DNA from 3 places in the Herbaspirillum sp. WTB6 genome. Region 1 is predicted to be linked to each of the others. Evidence: predicted binding sites of a transcription regulator. Region 1 holds the regulator's gene; each other region holds the start of a gene.
What was found. The regulator LexA, encoded in region 1, represses DNA repair genes until DNA is damaged. The targets are predictions, from matches to a motif close to ACTGTATNNNNATACAGT.
Positions count from the first base shown of each region.

Region 2: the regulator LexA is predicted to act here: its motif matches at 1,569-1,586, upstream of imuA (translesion DNA synthesis-associated protein ImuA).
Region 3: the regulator LexA is predicted to act here: its motif matches at 1,624-1,641, upstream of ACK2VC_RS11600 (PA0069 family radical SAM protein).

Region 1 covers NZ_CP176522.1:414,007-417,279, reverse strand. The annotation lists gene ACK2VC_RS01965 (RNA methyltransferase) at 32-790, shown strand; gene lexA (transcriptional repressor LexA) at 914-1,579, opposite strand; gene rpsF (30S ribosomal protein S6) at 1,793-2,161, shown strand; gene priB (primosomal replication protein N) at 2,183-2,485, shown strand; gene rpsR (30S ribosomal protein S18) at 2,537-2,821, shown strand; gene rplI (50S ribosomal protein L9) at 2,849-3,273, shown strand, end outside.
Region 2 covers NZ_CP176522.1:2,477,647-2,480,919, reverse strand. The annotation lists gene trhO (oxygen-dependent tRNA uridine(34) hydroxylase TrhO) at 1-544, opposite strand, end outside; gene ACK2VC_RS11615 (GIY-YIG nuclease family protein) at 595-1,479, opposite strand; gene imuA (translesion DNA synthesis-associated protein ImuA) at 1,724-2,419, shown strand; gene ACK2VC_RS11605 (Y-family DNA polymerase) at 2,352-3,273, shown strand, end outside.
Region 3 covers NZ_CP176522.1:2,474,121-2,477,393, reverse strand. The annotation lists gene ACK2VC_RS11605 (Y-family DNA polymerase) at 1-307, shown strand, start outside; gene ACK2VC_RS11600 (PA0069 family radical SAM protein) at 445-1,608, opposite strand; gene ACK2VC_RS11595 (error-prone DNA polymerase) at 1,723-3,273, shown strand, end outside.

The sequences.
Region 1 (3,273 bases):
CCGCGTGGCCCGCGCAATCCCGCTATTTTAAATGAACCTGCCGCAAAACCCCATGCCCGTGTTTGACCGCCTGCGCTTCGTGCTGGTCGAAACCAGTCGCCCCGGCAATATCGGCGCGGCGGCGCGCGCCATGAAGACGATGGGTTTTTCCCAACTGGTGCTGGTCAATCCACGCGTGCCGAATGCAATCGAACATGAAGAGGCGATTGCCTTCGCCAGCGGCGCGCAGGATATTCTGGCAGCGGCGCGTACGGTTGGTTCCATCGAGGAAGCCTTGAACGGCTGCAACTTCGCCGCCGCGGTCAGCGCGCGCCTGCGCGAGTTTTCGCCGCCGGTGCTGGCGCCGCGTGCGCTGGCCGGACAATTGGCGGCGCAGGTTGAACTGAATGCCGCGCTTATTTTCGGCAACGAGCGTTTCGGGCTGCCCAACCAGGCGGTGGAAAATTGCAATGTGCTGATCAATATTCCGGCCAACCCGGATTACTCGTCGCTCAACCTGGCGCAGGCGGTGCAGGTGCTAGCCTATGAATGCCGGGTCGCGGCGCAGGACGGCGAGCAGGGAAACAGTCCGGTCGGATTCCACGGTGACGCCGCCGGCGTGCTCGAGATCGAAGGCATGTTTGCGCATCTGGAACAGGCGCTGGTCGCGATTGATTTCCTCGATGCCGACAACCCCAAAAAACTGATGCCGCGCCTCAAGCGCTTGTTTGCCCGCACTCAACTGGAAACCGAGGAGGTCAACATCCTGCGCGGCATCGCCCGTCAGATCTTGCGCAAGCGCTCGGACTGAATCGGGCCGGCTTCAAACTCGGGTTTATACTGGCGCCTGTATTTTCAGATTCGCTTGATATTTGGGCGATATCAAGCCAAAGATTGGCATACTCCCGATTTTCAAGTGACGCGACGGTTGCGGTTAACGCCAGTTGCGCACCAATCCGACTGCCAGGCCTTCCAGGGCAAAGTCATCGCGTTCCGGCAGCACGCGAATCACCGCGAAATCCGGATTTTCCGGCAGCAATTCGATCATCGCACCGGTTTTCCGATAGCGCTTGACGGTGACGTCGTCACCCAGGCGGGCAACGATGATCTGGCCGTTCTTGACGCTGTCCGCTTTTTTCACTGCCAGCAGATCGCCGTCCAGGATACCGGCGTCGCGCATCGACATGCCGCGTACCTTCAACAGGTAATCCGGTTTTTCCGAAAACAGCGCCGGATCGACCTGATAGGTCGCCTCGATGTGTTCCTGCGCGAGGATCGGCGAACCGGCGGCGACCCGGCCCACCAGTGGCAGGCTCAATTGCATCAGCGCCGGGTGCGGCAACATCATCTGGCCGCGCGCCGGCGCCAGCGGCCGGTTGCCGCGCTCGCCGTCGAGCAGGCGAATGCCGCGCGAGGTGCCGGGCGAAATTTCGATCGCGCCTTTGCGCGCCAGCGCCTGCAAATGCTCTTCGGCCGCGTTGGCCGAGCGAAAACCGAGCTCGGCGGCGATTTCGGCGCGAGTCGGAGGAAAACCGGTGTTTTCGATTGCACTGCCGATCAGGTCGAGGATTTGCTGCTGGCGGGCGGTCAGTTTGAGCATAAGGTCAAGGCGCTGCGGCTGGGATTATGAACAGTCTGTATTTTTATACAGTTGTTCCAGGAATGCAAGCATGCAGGGCAGCGGTCAGCGCGATAAGCAGTTGAGCGCATTGAGTGTTTTCGCTTTTCAGCGTATCATTTCCGGTTTTCCTCTTCCCACACCCGTCTTGACGCCGGGGTGGGCGATTTATTGATCCGTCCAAAAGGAGATTCCATGCGTCATTATGAAATAGTATTTATTGTCCATCCGGACCAAAGCGAGCAGGTGCCCGCGATGATCGAGCGCTACAAGGGCGTCGTCACCGCGCGCGGCGGCCAGATCCATCGGGTCGAAGACTGGGGCCGGCGCCAGATGGCCTACATGATCCAGAAACTCGCCAAGGCGCATTACGTCTGCCTGAATATCGAGTGCGATGCCGAAACGCTGACCGAAATTGAAACCAGCTTCAAGTTCAACGACGCCATCTTGCGCCATCTGACCGTGAAGATGAAGAAGGCCGAAACGGCGCCGTCGCCGATGATGAAGGCGGTGCAGAAGGAAGACGCCGCCAAGAGCCATCGCAGCGAAGCGCCGGCAGCGTAATTTTTGCCGTGCCGCGGGAGCGTGAATCAGTTTGAGTTGGTGGCGACGGTCGGCGAGCGTGAAATTCTGCGCTACACGCCGGCAGGAATTCCGATCGTATCGGGCCGGTTGCTGCACAGTTCGCAACAGCTTGAAGCAGGAATTCCACGGCTGGTCGAGTTTGAAATTGCTGCCATTGCAGTCGGCGAAATTTCAGGACGATTCAGCCAGGCCGAACTGGGCCGGAGTTTTCGGTTCACCGGTTTCGTGGCACGCAAGAGTCGTAACGGCAAGAGCCTCGTTTTTCACATAATCGATTTTTCATCCATCGCAGGACAGAGTTGAGCGTAGCGCCACGCTGTCATCGACACGATGGAAACAAACAAGGAGCCAAAAATGGCATTCGGTAAAAAATTCGACAAGAACAAACTCAAGCACAAGCGTCAACAGCAGAACCCGCTGTTCAAACGCAAGAAATTCTGCCGCTTCACCGCCGCCAAAGTGGAACAGGTGGATTACAAGGACGTCGACACCCTGAAGGATTTTGTTCAGGAAAACGGCAAGATCATGCCGGCTCGTCTGACCGGCACCAAGGCGCATTATCAGCGCCAGGTCGATACCGCGATCAAGCGCGCGCGCTTCCTGGCGCTGTTGCCGTACACCGATCTGCACAACGCCTAATCGACGGCTGAAGAATAGGAGAAAAACATGCAAGTCATTCTGTTGGAAAAAGTCGTCAATCTCGGCAATCTGGGTGATGTGGTCCGCGTCAAGGACGGCTACGCCCGTAACTTCCTGATCCCGCAACGCATGGCACGGCGCGCCACCACCAGCGCCATGGCCGAATTCGAAGTCAAGCGCGCCGAGCTGGAAAAAGCCGCCGCCGAAAAACTGGCCGCCGCGCAGGCGCAGGGCGAAAAACTGGCCGGCATGACGGTCCAGATTTCGCAGAAGTCGGGGGTCGACGGCCGGCTGTTCGGTTCCGTTACCAACTTCGATATTGCCGAGGCGCTCAGCAAGCAGGGCTTCGCAGTCGAAAAGGCGCAGATCCGCATGCCGCAAGGCCCGCTGAAGATGGTAGGCGACCATCCGGTGAGCGTCGTGTTGCACACCGACGTCGCGGTCGACGTCAC
Region 2 (3,273 bases), 1.6 Mb from region 1:
CCGCGACATAGGCTGGGAAGTCGCGGAAGTTGGCCACCTGCGGGTCGAGCGCCGACTTGAAGCGGCCGAGGCGGTATTCGAAGCTGTTGCGGTTGTCGATCAGCACCACATCGGGTTCGGCGATCAGGCGGCGCCAGTCGGCCGGGCTGACGTCGATGCCGGCGCCGGCGGTGTTGCCGGGAGATGGGCCGACGCCGAGCGCGACGATTTCAGATTTGCGGTGCACCTTGATGCGGCGAAACGGCACGCTCTTGCAACCGCTGCGCTTGAAAGTGATGCTGGCGAAGCGGTTTTCGAACAGCGAATCGTCGAGCAAGGCTTGCTGGAACTCATCCAGCGCCGCCGCGCTGCCGGCCAGCACGCCATTGATGCCCTCTTCCGCCACCAGGATGCTGCCGAGCAGCTCGCACGTGAGTTCGCGCAGGCGCGCCGCCACCGCGTCCGGATCGGGCAGTGCGACGAACTGATAGAACGCAATGTGGAACAGCGGCGGGTTCGGCTGCGGTGCGGTGCAGGGCGCCACGGTATTGGCGGGGATGGTCATGGTCGGAGGAATTGTCGCAGAATTTGCCGGCGCCAAGCCGGGTGGATATGTCAAAGGGCGATTGGAATGATGTGCAGGCTGCGCTCGATGATCGGCTTCACCAGGATTTTGTAGCTGTCGGCATCGAAGACGCGCCGCGCCGGCCGCTTCAGCTTGCCGGCGCCACCGGCGCCGTCGATCGAGCCGAGATAGAACCAGTGGTCGACCACGTGGGTCTGCTTCCAGTTTGCCGATTGTTCGACGATGCCGACCGCTCCCGGGTACGGCCAGACGATCACGCGCAGCGTCTCCAGCGCACCGCGCAAGCGGCCGGCATGCGCCGCGGCCGATTCGGCGCCGACGCAGGCGCCGTGGCAACGCGCCAGTTGCCGCGCGAAACAGGGGCGCCCGGGCGCGAGCTTTTCCAGCCCGACCAGGGCCGAGCATAGCTGATGCAAATCGACCAGTTCGCGCAGTTTTTCCAGCGCCGCGCGGCGCGTCGCAAACAGACCGTACAAGCCTGCGGTGCGTGAAAAATCCAGCTCGCGCGCATGCACGATTTCCGGCGCGGAACCGGCCTCACCAGTCAGGCGCAGCGTGCACATGTCGCGCGTGCGGCGCAGCTTCTTGTTGTGCACCGGTTGCAGTTCCTTGATCAGGCGCGACTCCAGCAGCAGCGCGCCGATCTCGCCGGCGGTGCGGAAAAATTCGACGCGGCGGCTGTGCTTCAGCATCCGCGCTTCTTCCGGCGTGCGCAGGTGGGACAGCACGCGGCTGCGCAGATTGACGCTCTTGCCGATATACAGCGGCGCGTCGTTTTCATCGCGAAAGATGTAGACGCCGGCGTGCCGCGGCAGCGCGTCCAGGCTGGCGCGGTCGATATGCGCCGGGTATTCGAACAGATCGGCCGGATTAGGCCCGATCAGCAATCCGGCCGAAGTGAGACGTACTGGCATGCAAAGCGGAATTCAAAAGATAACGAGCGGATAAGACTGTTGAAGCAAACGGACGAATCGGGGTTTGACTAATTCGGGGCCACCCTTATACTGTACATATATACAGTTATTTTACAGACTCATTAATTGCCTGATGGCAAGTTCATCGGGACTTTCCGGACTGCCAACAACTCCGAATTCACCGATGTCCGCCCTCCCCTCCAGCCGTTGCAGTATAGCCGCTGCCGATGCGGTGGTTGCCCGCATGCCACACGCCTTGTGGCGCGCCAGCCAGATGGCGGCGCCCCGCTCGGCGGTGACGCCGTCCGGCGCCGCCGCGCTCGACCGCGAATTGCCGGGTGGTGGCTGGCCGCGTTCGGCGCTGATCGAGCTGCTGTTGCCGCAGCCCGGCATCGGCGAAATGCAGTTGCTGCGCCCAGCCTTGGCCGTGCTCGTGCGCCAGCACCGGATCGCGCTGCTGCAGCCGCCGTATGCGCCGCAGGCAGCCGCGTGGTTGGCCTGGGGCTTGCCGCATGAACGCCTGCTGTGGGTCAAGACCGCGCGCAGCGCCGATGCGCTGTGGAGCGCCGAGCAGATATTGCGCAACGGCAGTTGCGGCGCGCTGCTGTTCTGGCAATCGCAGATCCGGCCGGAAGCGTTGCGCCGGCTGCACTTGGCGGCGCAGGCCTGCGACACCACGCTGTGGATGATGCGGCCGCTGGCGCAAGCGCAGGATGCATCGCCGGCGCCGCTACGGCTCGCCTTGCGCGCGGCGCCTGGCGGCATCCGCATCGCGCTGGTGAAACGCCGCGGGCCGCCGCACGACGGCGAACTCTTTGTGCCGCTGGCCGCAGCGCCGGCGGCGCGCGCCCTTGCCAGGACCCGGAACCATGATGCGCCTGTGGATCGGTGTACACCTGCCCTTGTTGTCGCTGGAAAGTCTGCGCCCGCGCTGGTGTGAGCCGGGCTCGCATGTGGTCGTCGAGCAGGCGCGGGTGGTGGCGGCCAGTGCGCCGGCAGCGGCGGTTGGCGTGCGTCCGGGCATGCGGCGTGGCGGCGTGCTGAGCCTGTGTCCGCAGGCCGTGCTGCATGAACGCGATGTACGGCGCGAGCAGGCGGCGCTGCACGAAGCGGCGCTGGCCATGCTGCGCTATACGCCGGAAGTGGCGCTGGCCGAAGAGAGCTCCTTGCTGCTCGACGTCGGCGCCAGCCTGTCGGCGTTCGGCGGCCGCCGCGCGCTGTACCGGCAGGTCGGCGCCAGCCTGGCGGCGCTCGGATTCACCGCACGGATCGGCATGGCGCCGACCGCGCAGGGCGCCTGGCTGCTGGCGCGCCAGGGCGGCAGGCGGCGCCGCACCGTGCAGCCGACCAGCCTGGCGCGCCGGCTGGATGCCTTGCCGCTAGCCATACTGCCCGCCGCGCGCCCGCATGCCGACTGGCTGCGCGGCATCGGCTGCCGCACCCTGGCCGACCTGCGCCGGCTGCCGCGCGCCGGACTGCAAAGACGCTGCGGCCCGGCCGTGCTGGCAACACTGGACCGGGCCTACGGCGATGCCGCCGAACTGTTCGAATGGGTGGCAGCGCCGCCGGCGTTTTCGGTCCGGCTCGAATTGCCGGATCGCATCGAACATGCGGAAGCGCTGCTGTTCGCGGCGCGCCGTCTGCTGCTGCAACTGTGCGGCTGGCTGGTGGCGCGGCAACTGGCGGTGGCGCGCTGCGTGTTGTTGCTGGAACACGAGCGCGGGCGGATGGCGATCGCGCCGACCGCGATCGAGATCGCGCTGGCCGAGCCCGCCTGGCGCGAAGAGCATCTGC
Region 3 (3,273 bases), 1.6 Mb from region 1:
GATTGCGAGCTCGATTTCGGCCGGCAGCGCCGTACCCGCCCGGCCGCCGATGGCCGGCGCCGGCGAGCGGCCGTTCTGGCTGCTGCAGGAGCCGTTGGCCTTGCCGCTGCGCGGGCAGCGGCCGTTTTACGGCACACCGCTGACGCTGCTGCGTGGCCCGGAACGGATCGAATGCGGCTGGTGGGACGGCATGCCGGTCATGCGTGATTATTTCGTCGCCCAAAGCGAGACGGCGGCCTGCTACTGGATCTACCGGCAGCGCAGTAGCGAGGACATGTGCTGGTTTCTGCACGGATTGTTTGCCTGAGCTGCCGGCCGAAGATACCGGCGGGGGCCAGCCCTACCAATATACTCCGTCAATCATCAACCTTATCCGCCGGTAAATCAATTGTTCTACGAGCATACTCTCTTCGAGAGACGAATACCCGTCCGCGCATCCGATGCCTAAAACAATTCCAACTGCCCGTTCATGCCGTTGTCATCGCCAGTTGCGGCCACAGGCCGGCGAAAGCGCGACCCATCCAGGCCGCGGAAACTTTCCGCGCGCGCTCCCAGCCCGAAGCGGGCAGCCGCCTTTTCGAAGCGCTGCCGGATCAGCTCGGCCCATACGCCTTCGCCGCGCATGCGGCTGCCGAAGCCGGCATCGTAGTCCTTGCCGCCGCGCATGTCGCGTATACGGTTCATCACGCGTTGCGCGCGCTCCGGAAAGTGCGCCTGCAGCCATTGCTGGAACAACGGACTCACTTCCCACGGCAGGCGCAGCACGATGTAGCTGGCATTGACGGCGCCTGCGTCGGCCGCGGCCGCCAGCACGCGTTCGAGGTCGGGTTCGGTGACGAACGGGATCACCGGCGCGATGCTGACGCCGACCGGGACGCCGGCCTCGCTCAGGGTGCGCACCGTGCGCAGCCGCCTCATCGGCGCGGCCGCGCGCGGCTCCAGCGTGCGCGCGATGTGCGCATCCAGCGTGGTGATGGTGATTGCCACCGCCGCCTGCCGCTTGGCCGCCATCGGCGCCAGCAAATCGAGGTCGCGCTCGATCAGCGCGGACTTGGTGATCAGCGCCACCGGGTGCTCGCATTCGTGCAGCACTTCCAGGATGCGCCGCGTCAGCCGCAAGTCGCGCTCGCACGGCTGATAGGCGTCGGTGTTGACGCCGAGCGCAATTGATTCGGGAACATAGGAGGGTTTCGCGAGTTCCCGCCGCAGCAGTTGCGGCGCGTTGCGCTTGGCAAAAATCCGGCTTTCAAAGTCGAGTCCGGGCGACAGGCCGAGGTAGCTGTGCGAGGGTCGCGCGAAGCAGTAGATACAGCCGTGCTCGCAGCCGCGATAGGGATTGAGCGAAACGCTGAACGGGATGTCGGGCGAGGCGTTGCGGGAGAGGATGCTCTTGGCGTCCTCTTCGGTGACCCGGGTTCTCCAGGCCGGCGCCGCGCCCGCCGCCTCGGCTCCATCATCATCGGCGCCCCAGCCGTCGTCGAACGCTTCGCGCGCCAGCAATTCATAGCGGCCTTGCAGGTTCGACACCGCGCCGCGCCCCTTGCGGGCTGTGGGCGGCGGCTGGAGCAGCCGGGATTCCACTCCCGCGTCCCATTTCAGATCGGACATTGGGCACTCCTAAATACTGTATATAAACACAGTATAATGAAAATGAATGCAGGGTGCGGAAAACGCTCCTCCAAGCGCGCACCGCCCCTGTTTCGACAGCATTTTCATTCAGCCATGCCTACGGCAATTCCCCACTTCCTCCCCGCCTATGCCGAGTTGCAATGCGCCAGCAACTTCAGCTTCCTGCGCGGCGCCTCGCACCCGGAGGAGCTGGCGGCACGCGCGGCGCAGCTCGGCTATGGCGCGCTGGCGATCACCGATGAGTGTTCACTCGCCGGCGTGGTGCGCGCGCACGTGCAAGCCAAAGAGCTGAAACTGCCCTTGCTGATCGGCAGCCAGTTCCGCCTGGAAAACGCGGACGGCAGTCCGGCGTTTTCGCTGATCCTGCTGGCGCAAAGCCGGGAAGGCTACGGCAACCTGGCGGAACTGATCACGCTGGCGCGCATGCGCGTCGAAAAAGGCGCCTACCGCCTGACGCCGGACGATCTGGCGGTACCGGCAGCGCTCCATGCGCATCTGCGTGGCATGCCGGATTGCCTGGCGATCCTGACGCCGGCGCATGGTGTCGCCCTCGAGCATTTGCGCCCGCAGGCGGAATGGATGCGGCGCGTATTCCCCCAACGCGCCTGGATCGCGCTGACGCTCTTGCACCGCGCCGGCGATGAACAGCATCGCGCCGTGGTCGAGCAAGCCGCGCACCAAACCGGCTTGCCGCTCGTCGCCACCGGCGATGTCTGCATGCATCTGCGCTCGCGCAAGCCGCTGCAGGACACGCTTGCTGCGATCCGGCTCGGCAAGCCGATCGCGGAATGCGGATTCGAGCTGGCGCCGAATGCCGAACAGCATCTGCGCTCGCGCCTGCGGCTGGCCAATCTGTATCCGCCGGCTGCGCTGGCAGAAACGCTGCGGATCGCGCAACGCTGTCGCTTCTCGCTCGACGAATTACGCTACGAATATCCGGAAGAACTGGTGCCGCCGGGTGAGACGCCGGCCAGCTATCTGCGCAAGGAAGCCTATGCCGGCGCGCTGCAACGCTTTCCTTCAGGAATACCTGCTGCGATACGCAAGCAGCTCGAACATGAATTGCAACTGATTGCCGAGAAATCCTATGAACCGTATTTCCTGACGGTGTACGACATCGTGCGCCACGCGCGCAGCATCGGCATCCTGTGCCAGGGCCGCGGCTCGGCGGCCAATTCCACCATCTGCTATTGCCTGGGCATCACTGAAGTCGACCCTTCGCGCGGCACGCTGCTGTTCGAGCGCTTCATCTCGCGCGAACGCGACGAGCCGCCCGACATCGACGTCGATTTCGAGCACCAGCGGCGCGAGGAAGTGATCCAGTACATCTATGAAAAGTACGGCCGGCTGCGCGCGGCATTGACGGCCGTGGTCATCAGCTACCGGCCGCGCAGCGTGTTGCGCGACGTCGGCCGCGCGCTCGGGGTTGACCTATCGATCGTCGACCAGGTGGCCAAGTCGCATCACTGGTGGGACGGCAAGAGCAACCTGGCCGAGCGCTTCGCCGAATGCGGGATCGACCCGGCTGCCCCGCTCGCGCAGCAATGGGCCGCGCTGGCGCTGACGCTGATGGGATTTCCGCGCCATCTGTCGCAGCACCCGGGCGGCTTCGTCATCGCGCGCGGCAAGCTGTCGCGGCTGGTG